DNA from 4 places in the Pantoea sp. B9002 genome. Region 1 is predicted to be linked to each of the others. Evidence: predicted binding sites of a transcription regulator. Region 1 holds the regulator's gene; each other region holds the start of a gene.
What was found. The regulator CRP, encoded in region 1, controls carbon source genes, mostly activating them, when cyclic AMP is high. The targets are predictions, from matches to a motif close to ATGTGANNNNNNTCACAT.
Positions count from the first base shown of each region.

Region 2: a site for CRP is predicted at 3,044-3,061, ahead of udp (uridine phosphorylase). Genes of this name have one in related genera too.
Region 3: a site for CRP is predicted at 2,078-2,095, ahead of idnD (L-idonate 5-dehydrogenase). Genes of this name have one in related genera too.
Region 4: a site for CRP is predicted at 3,332-3,349, ahead of HX773_RS05070 (iron-containing alcohol dehydrogenase). Genes of this name have one in related genera too.

Region 1 is NZ_JACAPA010000036.1:196,327-201,326, reverse strand. Features, by position in the region: gene HX773_RS18105 (LysE family translocator) at 1-530, opposite strand, end outside; gene HX773_RS18100 (hydrolase) at 591-1,607, shown strand; gene HX773_RS18095 (YheU family protein) at 1,610-1,828, shown strand; gene HX773_RS18090 (phosphoribulokinase) at 1,890-2,759, shown strand; gene HX773_RS18085 (OsmC family protein) at 2,811-3,215, opposite strand; gene crp (cAMP-activated global transcriptional regulator CRP) at 3,520-4,152, shown strand; gene HX773_RS18075 (YccS/YhfK family putative transporter) at 4,211-5,000, shown strand, end outside.
Region 2 is NZ_JACAPA010000053.1:57,934-62,933, forward strand. Features, by position in the region: gene metE (5-methyltetrahydropteroyltriglutamate--homocysteine S-methyltransferase) at 1-1,992, shown strand, start outside; gene HX773_RS22550 (dienelactone hydrolase family protein) at 2,034-2,870, opposite strand; gene udp (uridine phosphorylase) at 3,173-3,934, shown strand; gene HX773_RS22560 (tetratricopeptide repeat protein) at 4,034-5,000, shown strand, end outside.
Region 3 is NZ_JACAPA010000006.1:18,088-23,087, reverse strand. Features, by position in the region: gene HX773_RS03910 (ATP-binding protein) at 1-810, opposite strand, end outside; gene HX773_RS03905 (response regulator transcription factor) at 1,283-1,984, shown strand; gene idnD (L-idonate 5-dehydrogenase) at 2,155-3,186, shown strand; gene idnO (gluconate 5-dehydrogenase) at 3,196-3,960, shown strand; gene HX773_RS03890 (gluconate:H+ symporter) at 4,040-5,000, shown strand, end outside.
Region 4 is NZ_JACAPA010000008.1:59,183-64,182, forward strand. Features, by position in the region: gene HX773_RS05050 (YacC family pilotin-like protein) at 1-32, shown strand, start outside; gene HX773_RS05055 (DeoR/GlpR family DNA-binding transcription regulator) at 267-1,028, opposite strand; gene HX773_RS05060 (D-threonate 4-phosphate dehydrogenase) at 1,035-2,015, opposite strand; gene HX773_RS05065 (four-carbon acid sugar kinase family protein) at 2,008-3,270, opposite strand; gene HX773_RS05070 (iron-containing alcohol dehydrogenase) at 3,453-4,601, shown strand; gene HX773_RS05075 (dihydrodipicolinate synthase family protein) at 4,619-5,000, shown strand, end outside.

The DNA of each region.
Region 1 (5,000 bases):
GGGCTGCGCAGCAGACGTCCAATCAGCGAGCCAAAGCCCATCCAGATCACCCCGGAAACCACGTTCACCATGAACATGCCGATGCTGATCGCCACCACCGAATGCAGATATTCGCTGCCCGCCAGGCTGAAGCTGGCCACCGCGCCGAGCGCCATCAGCCAGGCTTTCGGGTTGATCAGCTGCAGCAAGCCGCCTTGCCAGAACGGCATCTGCTTCACCGTGACATCGTCGGTTTCCAGTTTTTCATACTCGGCGCTGGCGATTTTCCATGCCAGCCACAGCAGGTAAAGGCTACCGGCAATCTTCAGGATGAGATGCAGCGAGGGATAAAGCAGGATGAGACCGCCGATACCAAATGCCACCATCAGCAACATGACTTGCATACCAATCATGATACCAATGAGCAGCGGAATGGTGCGCAGGAAGCCAAAATTAGCACCCGAGGCGGTAAGTAACATATTATTGGGCCCGGGCGTGATGGCCGCGACCCAGAGAAAACCTAACATTGATAAAAAAAGACTCAGTTCCATGTATATTCGGGTGCTCCTCACCCAGTAAAGCGAACAACCCATCGAAGCTATCAGCGACTTATGCATCAGACAAGCCTTTACCCAAGCTATTTTGATCGCCCCAGCGGCGAGCGCTTTAAACCACTGCGCGGATTCAGTAACGCGCATCTGCAAACGCTGCTGCCGCGTATTCTGCGTCGCCGCGTTACGTTACGTCCGCACTGGCAGCGTCTTGACCTGCCGGACGGCGATTTTGTCGATTTAGCGTGGAGTGAAGATCCGGCGCAGGCGCGTCATAAACCGCGCATGGTGATGTTTCACGGCCTGGAAGGCAGCTTTCGTAGCCCGTATGCGCACGGCCTGATGCAGGCGTGTCAGGCACGCGGCTGGCTGGCGGTGGTGATGCACTTTCGCGGCTGCAGCGGCGAGCCTAATCGCTTAAAGCGCATCTATCACTCCGGTGAAACCGAAGACGCCACCTACTTCCTTAACTGGCTGCAACGCGAATGGGGCAGCGTGCCCACCGCCGCCGTCGGCGTTTCGCTGGGCGGCAACATGCTCGCTTGCCTGCTGGGTCAGCAAGGTCACGATGTACCGATTGATGCCGGCATCGCCATCTCAGCGCCGCTGGCGCTTGAGCCGTGCAGCGGCAAGCTGGATGTCGGCTTTTCGCGCTTCTATCAGCACTATTTACTGACGCAGCTGAAAAAGAACGCCACGCGCAAACTGCGCGCCTGGCCCGGCACGCTGCCGGTCGATCTCAGCCAGTTACGTGCTTTCCGCCGCTTACGCGAGTTTGATGATGCGATAACCGCACGTGCGCACGGTTTTATTGACGCCAACGACTATTATCAACGTGCCAGCGCGATGCCGCTGCTGACCGGCGTGCGTAAACCGCTGCTGATCATCCATGCGCAAGACGATCCCTTTATGACCGACGCCGTGATCCCGCAACCTGACCAGCTGTCAGCCTCAATCCAATATCAGCTGACGCAGCAAGGCGGCCACGTCGGTTTCGTTGGCGGCACCTTGCTTAAACCGAAAATGTGGCTGGAACAGCGCGTGCCCGACTGGCTCTCAACCTATCTGGATGTGTAATTGTGATTATTCCCTGGCAAGAACTCGAAGCGGACACGCTGGAAAACCTGATTGAAACCTTCGTGTTACGCGAAGGCACCGATTACGGCGAGCAGGAACGCAGTTTGCTGCAAAAAGTCGCCGACGTGCGCCGCCAGCTGGAGCGCGGCGACGTGGTGCTGGTGTGGTCGGAACTGCATGAATCGATCAATATTATGCCAAAGGGTGAATTCCGCGGCTGATGCGCCCCGCGGCAATTCGTGGTAACAATGCTCATCGCCGGACTTCACAGGGAGCTCTGTTATGTCAGCCAGGCATCCAATTATTGCCGTCACCGGTTCCAGCGGCGCCGGAACCACCACCACCAGCCTCGCCTTCCGTAAGATTTTCCAACAGTTGAATCTGCATGCGGCGGAACTCGAAGGCGACAGTTTCCATCGGTTTACGCGTCCGGAAATGGACATGGCGATCCGCAAGGCGCGCGATCTCGGTCGTCACATCAGCTACTTCGGCCCGGAAGCCAACGACTTCGGCCTGCTGGAGCAGACGTTCAAACATTATGGCCAAACCGGCCTCGGCGAATCGCGCAAATATCTGCATACCTACGACGAAGCGGTGCCGTGGAATCAGGTGCCGGGCACTTTCACGCCGTGGCAGCCGCTGCCGGAAAACACCGATGTGCTGTTCTATGAAGGCTTGCACGGCGGCGTGGTTACCCAGCAGCAAAATGTGGCGGAGCATGTCGATCTGCTGGTTGGCGTGGTACCGATTGTTAACCTTGAGTGGATTCAGAAGCTGGTGCGTGACACCGGCGAGCGCGGCCATTCACGCGAAGCGGTGATGGATTCGGTGGTACGTTCGATGGAGGATTACATTAACTTCATCACGCCACAGTTCTCGCGCACCCACATTAACTTCCAGCGCGTGCCGACCGTTGATACCTCAAACCCGTTTGCCGCACGCGAAATTCCGTCGCTCGACGAAAGCTTCGTGGTGATTCATTTCCGTGGTCTGGAAGGCATCGCGTTCCCCTATCTGCTGGCGATGATTCAGGGATCGTTTATTTCGCACATCAATACGCTGGTGGTGCCGGGCGGCAAAATGGGATTGGCGATGGAGCTGATTATGCTGCCGCTGGTGCAGCGACTGATTGAAGGAAAGCGGATTGAATAGGTTTGGTGCGGGCTGTGAAAAGGGAGGCATGAATGCCTCCCCTACGACCGATTACAACTCGACAACCTCATAACTGTGGGTAATTTCCACACCTTTACCCAGCATGATCGCCACCGAGCAATATTTTTCCGCTGACAGATCAACCGCGCGCGCAACCGCTTTATCGCTCAATGCTTTACCGCTAACGATAAAATGCAGGTTGATGTGGGTGAAAATGCGTGGCGCTTCTTCACGGCGTTCTGAAGTAAGTTTCACTTCGCAATCGGCCACATCGCTGCGCCCTTTTTGCAGGATTGACACCACGTCAATGGCGCTACAGCCGCCCGCGGCCATCAGCACCATCTCCATTGGACTTGGCGCTTTATCACCGGAATTACCGTCCATTAATACCTGATGGCCGGATGAGGATTCTCCGAGAAAGGTAAGACCTTCCACCCATTTCACTCGTGCCTGCATTATTCTTTCTCCTGAAGCGGCGGTTTTGCCGCCAGAGTACGCTTTCACCTGACAAACAGCAATCCAGAGTAATCCCCCTTCTGCTGAAGCGAGACAACACAAGACAGCTCGCAAAAGCTGTGCTACAAACAGTGCTGAAAATATTTTCGTCATCACAGACGAAGGCCGGAAGAATCAAAAGCGTAGCTTAAGAGTCCACCCGGAATAATTTTTCCTTTACTGGAAACGCTCGACGATTAAACCGCCTGACAGGGAAAAATGCCCCCTGTATTTTGGGCACGATTACAACAGAGGATAATAGCGAATGGTTCTCGGCAAACCGCAAACAGACCCTACACTCGAATGGTTCCTGTCCCATTGCCATATTCACAAATATCCATCCAAAAGCACGCTCATCCATCAGGGTGAGAAAGCGGAAACGCTGTACTACATCGTAAAAGGTTCCGTAGCGGTACTGATTAAAGATGAAGAAGGCAAAGAGATGATTCTCTCCTACCTCAATCAGGGAGATTTCATCGGCGAACTCGGTCTTTTCGAAGAAGGCCAGGAACGTAGTGCTTGGGTGCGTGCGAAGTCTGCCTGCGAAGTGGCTGAAATTTCATACAAAAAATTCCGTCAGCTGATTCAGGTAAACCCGGATATTTTAATGCGACTTTCGTCGCAAATGGCGCGTCGTCTGCAAGTGACATCTGAGAAAGTGGGCAACCTTGCCTTCCTCGATGTCACCGGACGCATTGCGCAAACGCTGCTAAATCTGGCCAAACAGCCAGATGCGATGACTCACCCAGACGGGATGCAAATCAAAATCACCCGTCAGGAGATTGGTCAGATCGTGGGCTGCTCACGCGAAACCGTGGGTCGTATCCTGAAAATGCTGGAAGATCAGAACCTGATCTCCGCACACGGTAAAACCATCGTCGTTTACGGCACCCGCTAATTTCTTCTCACCCACGGCGTGATGGCAACATCGCGCCGTTTCTATTTGCGATGAGCTGATGTGGCGCCGAATCATCTATCATCCCGAAGTTAACTATGCGCTGCGGCAAACGCTGGTGCTGTGCCTGCCTGTGGCTCTCGGCTGGCTGTTTGGCGATCTGCAAAAAGGTCTGCTGTTCTCGTTAGTGCCTGCCTGCTGCAACATGGCGGGACTGGATACGCCGCACAAACGCTTCTTCAAACGCCTGATTGTGGGTGGTTCGCTGTTTGCCACCGGCAGTTTCCTGATGCAGATCCTCACCGCTTACCAGATTCCGCTGCCGCTGATTTTGCTGGCGCTGCCGCTGCTGATTGGCGTAACCGGCGAAATCGGCCCGCTGCACGCGCGCCTGCTGCCCGCCACACTCATCGCCGCCATCTTTACGCTCAGCTTAGTGGGACGTATGCCGATGTGGGTGCCGCCGCTGCTCTACATTGGCGGCACGCTGTGGTACGGCTTGTTCAACTGGTTCTGGTTCTGGCTGTGGAAAGAGCAGCCGATGCGCGAATCGCTCAGCCTGCTGTTCCGCGAGCTGGCCGATTATTGCGATGCCAAATACACCTTACTGACGCAGCTGACCGATCCGGAGAAAGCGCTGCCGCCGCTGCTGGCGCGCCAGCAAAAGGCGGTCGATCTCATCACCACCTGTTACCAGCAAATGCACATGCTGTCGGCGAGCCGCGATAACAGCCACAAACGCCTGACGCGCGCTTTCCAGGTGGCGCTGGATTTACAGGAACACATCTCGGTGAGTTTGCATCAGCCCGAAGAGGTGCAGAAGCTGGTTGAGGAGAGCCACGCCGAAGCGG
Region 2 (5,000 bases), on a different contig from region 1:
GACACGCTGTTCCGCCTTGGCCGTGGCCGCGCGCCAAGCGGTGAACCGGCGGCGGCGGCGGAAATGACCAAATGGTTCAACACCAACTATCACTACATGGTGCCGGAATTCACTCAAGGCCAGCAGTTCAAACTCACCTGGACGCAACTGCTGGACGAAGTTGATGAAGCGCTGGCGCTCGGGCACAAGATTAAACCGGTGCTGCTGGGGCCGGTTACCTATCTGTGGCTGGGTAAAGTGAAAGGTGTGCCGTTCGATCGCCTGTCACTGCTCAAAGACATTCTGCCGGTTTACCAACAGGTGCTGGCTGAACTGAAAAAACGCGGTATCGAATGGGTACAAATTGATGAGCCAGCACTGGCGCTGGAACTGCCGCAAGTGTGGCGCGATGCCTTCAAACCGGCTTACGCCGCGCTGCAGGGCGAAAGCAAACTGCTGCTCACCACCTATTTCGACAGCATCGGCCAGAACCTCGACGTGATCAAAGCGCTGCCGGTGCAAGGTCTGCACGTTGACCTGGTTCACGGCAAAGACGACATCCAACAGTTGAACAGGCAGATTCCCGCGGATTGGCTGCTCTCCGTCGGCGTGATCAACGGACGTAACGTCTGGCGTGCCGATCTCAGCAGCTGGTTTGCGCGTCTGCAGCCTCTGGTGGGTCAGCGCCAACAGTTGTGGATCGGATCATCTTGCTCGTTGCTGCACAGTCCAATCGATCTGAGCGTGGAAACCCGACTCGATGAAGAGGTGAAAAGTTGGTTCGCCTTTGCCCTGCAGAAGTGCGCTGAGCTTGCACTGCTGAGTCATGCGCTGAACAACAATGATGCCGCTTCGCTGGTCGAGTGGAGCGCGCCGATTCGTGCGCGAGCCAACTCCACGCGCGTTCACAATGCCGCCGTCGGCGAGCGTCTGGCGAAAATTCAGGCGAAAGACGTTGAACGTGCCAGCAGCTACACCGAGCGTGCCAAAGCGCAGCGTAACCGCTTTAACCTGCCAGCGTGGCCGACCACCACCATCGGTTCATTCCCGCAGACCACCGAAATTCGCGGCCTGCGCCTCGACTTCAAAAAAGGCAACATCGACGGTGGTAACTATCGCACTGGCATCGCCGAACACATCAAACAGGCGATTGTTGAGCAGGAACGTTTGGGCCTCGACGTGCTGGTGCACGGGGAAGCAGAGCGTAACGACATGGTGGAATACTTCGGCGAGAACCTCGACGGCTTCGTGTTCACCCAAAACGGCTGGGTACAGAGCTACGGCTCACGCTGCGTTAAACCACCAATTATCATCGGCGACGTAAGCCGTCCGCAAGCCATCACCGTTGAGTGGGCGAAGTACGCGCAGTCGCTGACCGACAAACCGGTGAAAGGCATGCTGACCGGTCCGGTAACGATTCTCTGCTGGTCGTTCCCGCGTGAAGATGTGAGCCGTGAAACCATCGCCAAACAGATTGCGCTGGCGCTGCGTGACGAAGTGGAAGATCTGGAAAAAGCCGGTATCGGCATTATTCAGATTGATGAACCGGCACTGCGCGAAGGCCTGCCGCTGCATCAGTCCGATTGGGCTGCATATCTGACCTGGGCGGTGGATGCGTTCCGTCTTAATGCCGCCGTGGCGCAGGATGAAACCCAGATCCACACCCACATGTGTTACTGCGAGTTTAATGACATCATGGACTCGATTGCTGCGCTGGATGCGGACGTCATCACTATCGAAACCTCACGCTCCGATATGGATCTGCTGGATACCTTTAAGGAGTTCGACTATCCCAACGAAATCGGTCCGGGCGTATATGACATTCATTCGCCGAACGTGCCGAGCGTGGAGTGGATGGAAGAGTTGCTGCGTAAAGCAGCGCAGAGCATCCCGGAAGAGCGTCTGTGGGTTAACCCGGATTGTGGCCTGAAAACGCGTGGCTGGACGGAAACCCGTCAGGCGCTGGCGAACATGGTAAAAGCGGCGCAAAACCTGCGGGGTGAAACGGTTTAGTGGTTGAGAAGGAAATTGGGGCGCATACGCGCCCCTTTTTATTACGCGTTCGGCGCTACGCCATACTGCGCGAACCACGCCAGCATGCGTTGCCAGCCATCTTTGGCCGAATCGGCGTGATAGCTCGCACGATAATCCGCGTTGAAAGCATGTCCTGCATCCGGATACACCACGATCTCCGCTTTAGCATTGGCGGCATGCAGCGCCTGTCGCATCTTATCAATGCTCTCCAGCGGGATGCTCTCATCCTGACCACCGTAAAGACCTAGCACCGGCGCATTCAGATCCACCGCGATATCGATCGGGTGCTTCTGCTGCTTCAGCGTCTTCTCACCGTCTAAACGGCCATACCACGCCACCGCCGCGCGGACCTGCGGATTGTGCGCGGCAAACAGCCAGCTAATGCGTCCGCCCCAGCAGAAACCGGTAATCGCCAGGCGACGGATATCACCATCGTGGCGCGTGGCCCAGTTGGCCACATGATCGAGATCGGACAACACCTGCGAATCCGGAACTTTGCTCACCAGCTCTTTGAACAGCGTGGGAATGTCGTGGTAATCGTTGGGATCGCCTTCACGGAAATAGAGTTCCGGAGCGATCGCCAGATAACCTTCCAACGCCAGACGGCGGCAGACATCGCGGATATGCTCGTGCACCCCGAAAATCTCCTGCACCACCAACACAACCGGCAAGGTCCCTTGATACTCTTTTGGTCGGGCGTAATAAGCGGGCAGATTCTCGCCCTGGCTCGGAACCGAGGTCTCGCCAGCATGAATCGCGTCGCTGCTGGTAATAATGGTGCTGCTTGCGGTGGGCTGAACGGCCGGTGCAAAGCCGCCGGGTGCCGTTTTTTGTGCCATATTGTCTTCGGTTTTCATTGTTCTCTCCGTGCTAGCAAATGCGCAATCACGTAACTATAGCCTGGCGAAGTGAAGCAAGGCTGGCGTAGGGTGCAGAGGGATTTTTTTCACGTGTGCTGCTTCTCTATTAACATTGCCACCAACACTTACACAGCACCGCTTGTAGCAATTCAGAATTGCACAGCGCCAATGTGTGATGTAAATCACATAATGTTTTTCTGATAATGTAAGTTTCATTATCGATGGTGAATTGAGTCACATATTTATACCGCCTGCTCACGTAGAGTGGCGCGCTCATCCCCAATTATCAGGAGTCTGTTATGGCCCAGTCTGACGTTTTCCACCTTGGCATCACCAAAGCTGATTTGAAAGGAGCCACGTTGGCCATCGTGCCTGGCGATCCTGAGCGCGTGAAGAAAATCGCCGCGCTGATGGACAACCCACAGCATCTGGCTTCACACCGTGAATTCACCACCTATCTGGCTGAAGTGGATGGCAAACCGGTTGTGGTGTGCTCCACCGGTATTGGCGGACCTTCAACGTCAATTGCGGTTGAAGAGCTGGCACAACTCGGCGTGCGCACGTTCCTGCGCGTTGGCACCACCGGCGCTATCCAGCCGCATATTAATGTTGGCGATGTGCTGGTCACTACCGCATCGGTACGCCTCGACGGCGCCAGCCTGCACTTTGCGCCGATGGAGTTCCCAGCGGTGGCTGATTTCACCTGCACCACCGCGCTGGTGGCAGCGGCAGAAGCGTGCGGCGCGAAAACCCACATTGGTATTACCGCCTCATCTGACACCTTCTATCCAGGCCAGGAACGCTACGATACCTTCTCCGGTCGCGTAGTGAATCGCTTCCAGGGTTCAATGGAAGAGTGGCAGCAAATGGGCGTCCTTAACTATGAGATGGAATCCGCTACACTGTTAACCATGTGCGCCAGTCAGGGACTGCGTGCCGGCATGGTGGCTGGCGTCATCGTGAACCGTACGCAAAAAGAGATCCCGGATGCCGCGACCATGAAGCAGACCGAAAGTGATGCGGTGAAAATTGTGGTTGAAGCCGCGCGTCGCTTAATTTAGTGCGCCAGCCAGGGATGAATTCGAGACCAGGCTTATAGGAAACTCTGTAATTTCCTGATTAGAATGCGCGCAATTTCAGCAGCTACTGAGAAATTTCTTATGCGCAAAATGGTTTCTGTCTCACGTCCTAATTTCATGAATAATCCCGCTACTGCGCAATCACGCGTTGAAGGTGTAGCAGCGAGATTTCGCCAGGCGATGGCGGCAAATAACTATCCTCTTGCGCGTCAGTGCTGTGAAGAAGTGCTGCGCGTCTTGCCTAATCATATGCAGGTGCTGAGCGACTACGCGTTAACTCTAATGCGTGTGGGCGAGCACAAAAAATCCTATAAAATTTACCAGAAAATCTATCAGGCTCCGGCTGCGCAGCGTGCCCAGGCATCGGAAACCTGGCTGGATGGATTAACCGAAGTGTGCGGCTGGCTGAATAAAGAAGATGAAGTGGCGCGTTACGGCCTCGAATCGCTGCAGAAATCCGATGTGACCTTCAGTAAAGGGCCGAAAGTAGCGTTCCCTTCTGACACACCGCCGCCGATCAACCGCAGTAATCCGGCAGAAAATATCATCTCCTTTAGCCTGTATGGCGGCCAGCCACGCTACTGCGAAACCTTGATTAAAAACATCGAAGTGGCGCGCGAGCTCTATCCTGACTGGATCTGCCGCATCTATCTTGACGACAGCGTGCCGCAGCACGTCTGGCAGCGCCTGGCGCAGCCTAACACCCAACTGGTGGATATGTCGCACGAGAAAACCATCTTCCCAACGCTGTGGCGCTTCCTGGTGATGGACGATACCAGCGTCAAACGCTATATCGTGCGTGACGCGGATTCGCTGCTCTCCGAGCGTGAAGTGGTGGCGGTAGAAGCCTGGTTGAATTCGCCTTACTGGTTCCATCATATGCGCGATTACTTCTCGCATACCGAGCTGCTGCTGGCGGGCATGTGGGGCGGCTGCCACGGCGTGTTCCACAACGTTGAGCAGCAGATGCGTGACTTTATCGCGCAGTATGAAGGCAGCGAACGCTTTACCGATCAGTACTTCCTCAAAGTGGCGCTGTGGCCAACGG
Region 3 (5,000 bases), on a different contig from region 1:
AATGGAAAGAGGAATTTGTGTTAAGGCAAGATTGATTGCATCAGCCAGTTGCGGATAACGCGGGCTAATGCCAAAGCTGACATTCATCGCGAGAGCGTGGTCATCTTTGGTTATTTCTAACGCATTAGCGAACATGAAGCGGTTGAGGTGCGTAAGAGTGGCGGCGCTGCCCCAGACACGCTCAGTTTGACCATAAACGGTTGCGGCGACAGCATCGTAGTAACCTGGAAAGCGAACTAAAAGGTCGCTTTGATAAGTCTCTTCCAAATGCGCCCGCAGCAATGCTGAACCCGACCAGGCCAGGCGATGAGGTTCATCATCATTTTGTGTATCGTTCTGTTCAGATTTAAAACCGATTGCTGCGTAATCCAACATCCAGGGTTCGCTGGCGATCAAGGGTTGCTGCCCGGATGAGGATGGCTGAGCTACATGGAGCGCTAGTAGATGTATTTCTCCACGGGTCACGGCTTCCTGCGCTGCGCTGTGGCTGGCGTAATAATGGAGTTCTACCGTGGTATCCAGCATATTTTGAATCAGCGAAAGATAATCTGCGCTTACACCTTCAAATCGCCGGGTATCCATATCCATAAACAGAGGCGGTTGAGGTTGTCCTGCGACAGCGACTTTAAGTATCTGATGACGAAACTCGGAAGGAATAGGCTCAGCTAATTGCAAGGCAGGTTGAGCAGTATCATATCGCGCCAGTAATTGCAGTTTTTGCTCTGATGCCATTAATGAACAAGAAAGCAGAGCCAAAAAAAACAAGGCTGCCAAACGGAGATTATTGATGTGAATTAGCACGCTGCTCACTTGAACATATTCATTAATGGCTGTAAGGAATGTGGAGTATAAAGATATTGTTGCCTTTCGCTCGCTCTATTCTTTTACTGCGAATATTTTGCGACCATTCTCAAATATTTGATTTTTAGCGAAAGAGTGTCTGTGATGGTGATGTTACGATATGATGCTCATTTATTAGCTTATTCAGTTAGTTAGATTGCTCATTTTCTTTCAAGACAATTCTTATGTGGTCTTGTTAAGGAGTTAAGTCAGACTTTTCCCACTTTTACGTGAGCAGGCAAGTAAGAATCTATCACGGTAAAAATATAAACCTAAAGGGGCATATAAAAATGGCCGCTGTTAGGGTGACTCTATCAATTAGAATTCTGATGTTGTGAAGGCTATTCTTTCACAGCTGTTGTAATCGACACCATTTATTTATTGAAGCGGGTGTGACAGTCAGAATTGGACAAAGTTAATGCTGTAATAAAGGAATAAATAAATGGTATATGCACACAATAAACAAGTGCGTGTGGCTGTCCTTGATGATCACCCAATGGTTCGTACCGTTTTCGAGTTGTGTTTAAAACATGAGCCCGATATTCATTTGGTTGGAACCTGGGCTTCAAGTAATGAATTATTCAATCAGCTAAGAAGTACCGTGGTGGATGTGCTGGTACTGGATTTCCTGCTGGGTGAACGTGAACTGGATGGTTTGGCGCTGGTGAAGCAACTGCGTAATCACTATCCACAGCAAAAAATTCTGATCTCCTCATCCATGGAGAGTCCGGCGATTGTCAAAATGGTGCTAAGCGCTGGCGTGAAGGGCTTTATTGGTAAAAGTCATAACATGCAGGAAATTACCCATGCGATTCGTCAGGTGGCGCAGGGACGTTTGTTCTTGTCTAAAGAAGTCGCCTACGAAGTAGAAAATCTCTATGTCATGAGCGAAGAGTCGCTGGATGACACCCTCGATTTCAGCAGCAAAGGCAACATGTATGAGAAGGTGAAAACCCTCAGCCCGCGTGAAGTGGAAGTGGTGCGTTGTTTTCTCGATGGTTTGAGCGTGTCGCAAATTGCCGTGAAGTTTAAGCGCAGCCGTAAAACGGTGAGCGGGCAGAAACAATCGGCACTGAAAAAACTCGGCTTGCGCTCCGATTCTGAGCTGTTCAAATACAGCCACGACCTGATGTCAGGTTATTAATGTTCTTCACGGGCGGCCACTTACGGTCGCCTGTTTCCTCTTCTGCATCACAGACTTCACGTTCCAGGTAACACCTTTCCGTAACATGTCTCCAGGTGATCTTCATCACAGTTTTAAGCCGCATAACCCGGTCTGATGGCCTCCATTGCGACAGCACTTATGGGGACGTTATGAATATCGAAACGCAATCCGGCGTCATCACCGGAAAAAAACAAGTCAGCGTTGCACAACAGCAGGTGAAATGGGACGGCAAAGGTACGTTGGTGCGCATCACACGCGGCGGCATTTGTGGCTCCGATCTGCATTACTATCAGGAAGGAAAGGTCGGCAGTTTCGAGATCAAAATGCCGATGATCCTGGGCCACGAAGTGATTGGTTATGTGGTGGAGAGCGACAATCCAGCACTTAAACCCGAGCAAAAAATCGCGGTAAATCCCTCTAAACCCTGCGGCGCGTGCAAATATTGCCAGCGCGATCAGGAAAACCAGTGCACCACTATGCGCTTCTTCGGCAGCGCCATGTATGTGCCGCACGTTGATGGCGGCTTTACCCAATACAAAGTGGTGGATAGCGCGCAATGCGTACCGTTCCCGCAGGATGCCGACGAAACGGTCATGGTGTTCGCTGAGCCGCTGGCGGTTTGCATTCACGCCACGCAGCAGGCAGGCGATCTCACCGGCAAGCACGTTTTTATCTCGGGCGTGGGTCCGATTGGCTGCCTGATTGCGGCGGCCGCCAAAGCGCGCGGCGCGGCTTCTATTGTGTGCAGCGATATCAGCGAGCGTTCACTGGAGATGGCGCAGCAAATGGGCGCAACCGATGTGATTCATGCCGCGGATGGCGACTTCGCGCCTTATCTTGCCGACAAAGGCTATTTCGATGTGGCATTTGAAGCCTCCGGCCATCCTTCTTCACTGCAGCGCTGCCTCGATGTGGTGTGCGCCAAAGGCACGCTGGTGCAGGTTGGCATGGGCGGCACCATTCCCAATTTTCCGATCATGGCGCTGATTGCCAAAGAGATTAATCTGGTCGGATCCTTCCGCTTTACCCATGAATTCAACACCGCCGTCGAGTGGCTGGCCACCGGCGTAGTAAACCCGCTGCCGCTGTTCAGCGGTGAGTTCGCCTTGCAGGATATTGATGCCGCGCTGCAGTTTGCCGGCGATAAAACCCGTGCCGCTAAAGTCCAGTTAACCTTTTAAGGAGCAGTGATGAGTCAGTTATTTTCCCTCGAAGGCAAGCGTGTGCTGCTGACCGGTTCGGCGCGTGGCATTGGATTTCTGCTGGCGCGCGGCCTGGCGGAAGCCGGGGCTGAAGTGATCGTCAACGCCACTACGCATGAAGGCGCAGAGAAGGGCGCGGCGCAGCTGCGTGAGATGGGCTTACGTGCGCACGCCAAAGCGTTTGATGTCACGCAATCGGCGCAGGTGAAGCAGGCGGTGGATGAGATCGAAGCGGAGTGGGGCGCGATTGATGTGCTGGTGAATAATGCCGGCATCCAGCGTCGTCGGCCGTTCCTTGAATTCCCGGAGCAGGACTGGAATGACGTTATCGCGGTCAACCAGACCGCCGTATTCCTGGTTTCGCAAACCGTAGCGAAAAAAATGGTCGAGCGTCAGCAGGGTAAAATCATCAATATCGGTTCGATGCAGAGTGAGTTAGGGCGCGACACCATTACGCCTTACGCGGCCTCCAAAGGCGCGGTGACCATGCTGACGCGCGGCATGTGCGTGGAGTTGGCGCGTCACAATATTCAGGTGAACGCCATTGCGCCGGGCTATTTCGTCACGGAGATGACTCAGGCGCTGGCTGACGATCCTGCTTTTACCGGTTGGCTAACCAAGCGCACGCCAGCCGCTCGCTGGGGCAAACCGGAAGAGCTGATTGGCGCGGCGGTGTTCCTCGCTTCCGGTGCGTCGAACTTCGTTAACGGGCATCTGCTGTTCGTTGACGGTGGCATGCGCGTCGCCGTGTGATGCCTGAGCGCGGCTGGCGTTATCGTCGGGCCGCGCCTAAACCTTAATCACCCCTCTGTATTCCTAAGGATAATAAAAAATGCCAATAACCATCATTGTGCTGGGTGTGATACTGCTGCTGGTGTTGATGATTGTATTTAAGGTCAATGGTTTCATTGCTTTAGTGTTTGTCTCGGCGGTGGTCGGTATTGCCGAAGGCATGACGCCGCTGAATGTCATGGCCTCGATCCAGAAAGGTATCGGCTCGACGCTGGGAGGATTAGCGATGATCCTCGGCTTCGGCGCCATGCTCGGGCGGCTGGTTTCCGATACCGGTGCCGCACAACGCGTGGCTACCACGCTGATCGCCGCGTTTGGTAAAGAGCGGCTGCAATGGGCGCTGGTGGTGACCGGACTGATAGTCGGCCTGGCGATGTTCTATGAAGTCGGCTTCGTGCTGCTGCTGCCGCTGGTGTTCACTATCGTGGCGGCTGCCGGTTTGCCGCTGTTGTACGTCGGCGTGCCGATGGTGGCCGCGCTCTCTGTCACTCACTGCTTCCTGCCGCCGCATCCTGGCCCAACGGCGATTGCCACCATCTTTGGTGCTAATCTCGGTACCACGTTGCTCTACGGCATGATCATCACCATTCCAACGGTGATTATTGCCGGACCGGTTTTCTCGAAGTTCCTTAAAAGCTTTGAGAAGTCACCGCCGGAAGGGCTGTATAACCCAAAAATCTTCACGGAAGAGGAGATGCCGGGCTTCGGTATCAGTATTTTTGCCGCGGTAATTCCGGTGGTGCTGATGGCGATTGCCGCCGTCTTCGAGTTGACCACGCCGAAAGAGAACGCGCTGCGTCAGTTCTTTGAATTCATCGGTAATCCGGCGGTGGCGCTGTTTATCGCGGTGGTGATTGCGGTGCTGACGTTAGGGCTGCGCAATGGCCGTAAGATGGAAGAAGTGATGGATATGTGCGGCGAATCGATTGCCGCCATCGCCATGATCATCTTTATCATCGCGGGCGGCGGTGCGTTTAAACAGGTGCTGGTGGACAGCGGCG
Region 4 (5,000 bases), on a different contig from region 1:
ATTCGTTGAGTTTACTGGCTTACGTTAAGTAATAATTGCCCGCTGGTTGGTGCTTGCTGCCCCCTCCTCGGTTGGTGCTTGCTGTCCCCTCCTCGGTTGGTGCCCGCAGTCCCCCTCCTCGGTTGGTGCCCGCAGTCCCCCTCCTCGGTCCTCCCCCACAAGTGGGGGAGGAAGATGCTGCAATATGGTAGTTGGGAGTTGCATGTGGCAGCGTCTCCTTCCCCCGCTGGCGGGGGAAGGCCGGGATGGGGGACAGCCAGCACAATCTAAACCGTTAACTCCAACCCAATACCACGCTCGCGCAGGTCGCGGCACACCGCTTCATCCAGACGCGCATCCGTCACCACATCGGTCAGGCTATCAATCGGCGCGGCGCAATACAGCGACCACGAACCGTATTTACTGCTGTCCGCCAGCAGAACCCGGCGGCGCGCGTTGGCCAGCAAGTCCATCTTCAATCCGGCTTTATCTTCGGTTGGCGTAGTAATCCCGCGTTCGATGCTCCACGAGTTGCAGCTGACAAAAGCAATATCGGGATTGATGCTGCGCAGCAAACGACGTCCATGTTCGCCAATGCACGACTGGCTGGAATCATCGATGCGTCCACCAATAATGGTGGTTTCTATTTGCTTAAACTCGGACAGAAACAGCGCGATATGCAGATCGGCGGTAATCACGCGCAGCTTGAGGTGCGTCAGCTGGCGCGCCAGCTCCAGCATGGTGGTGCCGGCATCCAGCACCACCGCATCACCCGACTGCACGTAGCTGGCGGCAAACTGCGCGATGGCCTGCTTCTCGGCGAGGTTACGCTGCATCTTCTCCAGCGTGGTGGGCTGATTGGGGATAAAGCGATTCAGCGTGACGCCGCCGTGGCTGCGGCTAATAACGCCTTCCTTGTCCAGCTTGATCAGATCGCGGCGGATCGTCGCTGGCGAGGCGGAAATAGCGCTCACCAGTTGTTCAACAGTGACCAAATTATGGCTCTTCAGATAATCCATAATCTGGTCGAGACGGCTTTGTCCCTTCATATTTCCCTATGCAAGCTGCATCGCGAGTTTAATGGAGATCGCCATGCTCGCAGAGTTCGCTTTACCTGTCCAGGCGATATCAAACGCGGTGCCGTGGTCCGCCGAGGTGCGGATAAACGGCAGGCCCGCAGTGATGTTAACACCATCATAAAAGCCTAATAATTTCAGTGGGATATGCCCCTGATCGTGGTACATCGCCACCACCATATCGTACTGTCCTTCCTGACACTGCAGGAACACGGTATCGGGCGGACACGGGCCGCTGACATCAATGCCCTGCGCTTTCATGGCCTTAATGGCAGGCGCGACGATGGTGATCTCTTCATCACCAAACAGACCGTTTTCACCGGCATGCGGATTAACGCCCGCCACGGCGATGCGCGGCTTGTCGAAACCGACGCGGCGCAGGAAGCTGTCGGCCATGCCGATCACCGTCTTAATGCGCTCGCCGTTTAAGGTATCGAGGAACTTGCGCAGCGCGATATGCGTGGTGACGTGAATCACTTTTAGCTTATCGGTGTAGAGCACCATGGCATAATTTTTGGTGTTGGTCAGTTGCGCCAGCAGTTCGGTGTGGCCGGGATAAAGATGTCCCGCCGAGTGCAGCGCCTCTTTATTTAACGGCGCGGTGGCGATCGCCTGCACGTCGCCAGCCAGCGCCAGTTCGGTGGCGCGTTTGACGCAGCGCCAGGCCAAATCTCCCGCTGCTTTCTGCACCACGCCGGGCTGCAGCGCGGCGGCATCCGCCAGCGGCTCATCAATCACGTTGATAATGCCGGGCGCGAAATGCGCATCCTTGACCTGATCGAGCACGCGCAGTTCAGCCTGCGGCGTGACATTGAGTCCCATCACCCGACGCAGGGTGTTGGCGCAGCCGACCACCACGGCAGGCACGCCCGCTAACTCACCTTCTGCCAGCGCTTTAATGATGATCTCCGGGCCGATGCCCGCCGGATCGCCCATGGTAATCGCAATAATTTTACTCACTTGACTTCTCCTCAATAAAACGAATGGCTTCTACCAGGGTGTTTTCGTCACCAAAGCCACCTGCTTTGGTCATCACCGGCAGGTGTAATTCACTGTTAAGCAAAACCCCGTGCGGCACGCAGCCCGCCACAAGGCCCTGAATCTGGAAACCGCTCGCGCCAAACGCCTGCGCCACGGCAATCGCCACATCACCGCCAGAGAGATACAGCCCAGCGGGCTGCACCTCGCGGCACACGCGGCGGGTTAACTGCGCGAGAAACTGGCAGATGCGCTCGCCCAATAATTGACGTGAAACCTGATGCTGTTGGCACAACTGCTCAATCTCATGGCGCTGATCGGCGTGTTGCGTAGTGCGTACCACGCAATGTGCACCGTCGTGCAACGCCTGCTGCATTGCCTGCTGCCACTGTTCAGCCTGCGGCCAGGCCGGTTGGGCAAACAGCTGGCGGATATCAATCTCGATAACGCAGATGTCGCGCTGGCTGGCGAGGCGCGTAATCTGCTGCTGCGCAATGGCACTCATCGAGCCAACCACCGCCAGCACCGGACGGCGGGCCAGCAACGCGCCGAGCGCATCGCTGAGACCGGATGCGCCGGCCAGCAGTGGACGCGTCTCCAGCGTGGCTACCGCCGCCATTAATAAGGCAATATCGGCGTCCTGCTCGATATCCACCACCAGCAAACCTTGCTTACTGGCGAGTACCTGCGCCAGTTGCCCACCGCGCAGCGTGGCGAGATCGAGGGTTTCACCCGGCAAGGTGCTCTGCATCTGCAATCGCGTCAGCACATGGCCGCTGGTGACCGGCGTTTTAGGATCGCTGGCGAATTCGCTGTCGATCAGACGCTGCTGATGGATCCACACTTCACCCGCACGCGTGGTGCGTCCCAGCTTCGGCACCGCCGGCACCACTAAGGCTAGTGTTTTACCGCTGGCCTGCATCGCGGCGGCGATTTCTGCGCCGGGATTGCCGCGCAGCGTGGAATCAATCTTCTTAAACAACCAACCATCGTTAGCGATGGCCTGATGTTGCTCAATCGCAGCCCGCGTGCGCCGGGCCGCTTCCTGCGCGCTGAGCGCACGGCTATCGGTGCTGATTACCAGCACATCGGCGGCATCAGCGTCATGCGGGGTGCTGCTATCAAACAGCACATGCACTCGCGCTCCGGCTTGTGCCAGCCCGCTGCCCGCGTCATTGGCGCCGGTGAAATCATCGGCAATCACCAGGACTGGCGTTTTCCATGGCGGTAAAGTCATGCTCTCTCCTGTTCCGGCTGCTGCCGTGCTGTAATGATTATATTCAATCATGATTGATTATATGTGAGCAAGATCAAATTAATCGAAATCAATTTGCCCTATAAAATTAGGCACTGTAGTGATAGACCTCGCGCTGCTTGAGCAAACTTAATCATTCAGCGTAAAAAACGTAAGGGTATGAGATGAATATCAACAGCACCGTGATCAGTGGCTTTCAGGCGCTTAATGACCTCAGCTATTTACTGCAAGGTAAAGAAAAAGCGCTGCTGGTGACCGATAAGAATATTGAAGGCATTCCGGCGGTGCAGACGCTGATTGCCCAGTTGAAGCAGCAGATTGCCAGCCTGAGCATCGTCAATACGGTGCCGCCAGAGCCCAGCCAGCACGACGTGGCGGCCATTGTCGCCGCGCTGCCGAGCAGCGATGTGGATCTGGTGATTGGCGTCGGCGGTGGCAGCGTACTGGACGTCGCCAAGCTGCTGTCGATTCTGTGTGTCGAGGGCGCACCTACGCTGGATGCGCTGCTGGCCGGTGAAAAACCGCAGACGCGCACCACTTCGCTGCTGATCCCTACCACCGCAGGCACCGGCTCCGAAGCCACGCCCAACGCGATTCTGGCGATCCCTGAGAAAGAGACCAAAGTCGGCATTATCACGCCGGTGATGCTGCCAGATTATGTCGCGCTGGTGCCAGAACTCACCACCAGCATGCCACCGCACATCGCCTCTTCAACTGGAATCGATGCGCTGTGCCATTTGATCGAGTGCTTTACCGCGACCGTGTCCAATCCGGTGAGCGATAACTATGCGCTGATCGGCATGAAAAAGCTGTTTGCCAGCCTCGAAACCACTATCGCCGAACCAGACAATCTCGAAGCGCGCCTGAATATGCTGTGGGCTTCTTATTATGGCGGCGCTTCCATTGCGCATGCCGGTACGCATCTGGTGCACGCCATGTCTTATCCGCTGGGTGGCAAATATCACCTGCCGCACGGCGTCGCCAACGCCATTCTGCTCGCGCCCTGTATGCGCGTTGTGCGACCGGTGGCGGTGAGCAAATTCGCTCAGGCTTACGATCTGCTGCCGGATGCCGATACCACGCTGGATGATGAAGCCAAATCCCACGCGCTGGTGGCGTATTTTGCCGCGCTGGTGAAACGCCTGAAGCTGCCCGCCAGCCTGGAAGAACTGGGTATCGGCCCGGATCATCTGCCGTATCTGGTGGAGGCCGCGCTCGACGTGCAGCGCCTGATGAAGAATGTACCGATGAAAGTGGGCGCCGATGACGTACGAAACGTCTACCTGGCGCTGTTTCCGGCTTTAAATCACTAAGGATTATCGAGGACAACATGAGCAAGAAAATTAAGGGCGTGTTAACCGCCATCGTCACCACTTTAGATCGCGACGGCGCATTCAATCCAGCCGCCCAACGCGAACAGGTGCAACGTCAGTTAAGCGCCGGCAACGGCATCTTCTGCGGCGGCACCAACGGCGAATTCTTCGTGCTGAACGAACAGGAGAAGCTGGCGGTGACGCAGACCTGCGTTGATGAAGTTAACGGCCGCGCGCCGGTGGTGGCGCACATTGGCGAGATCTCCACGCGTGAAACCATTCGTCTCGGGAAACAAGTGGCGAAGCTGGGCGTGGATGCGGTTTCGGTCATCACGCCCTACTTCGTACCGCTAAAGCAGGAAGAGCTGATTGCCCACTATCGCGCGGTGGCTGACGCCA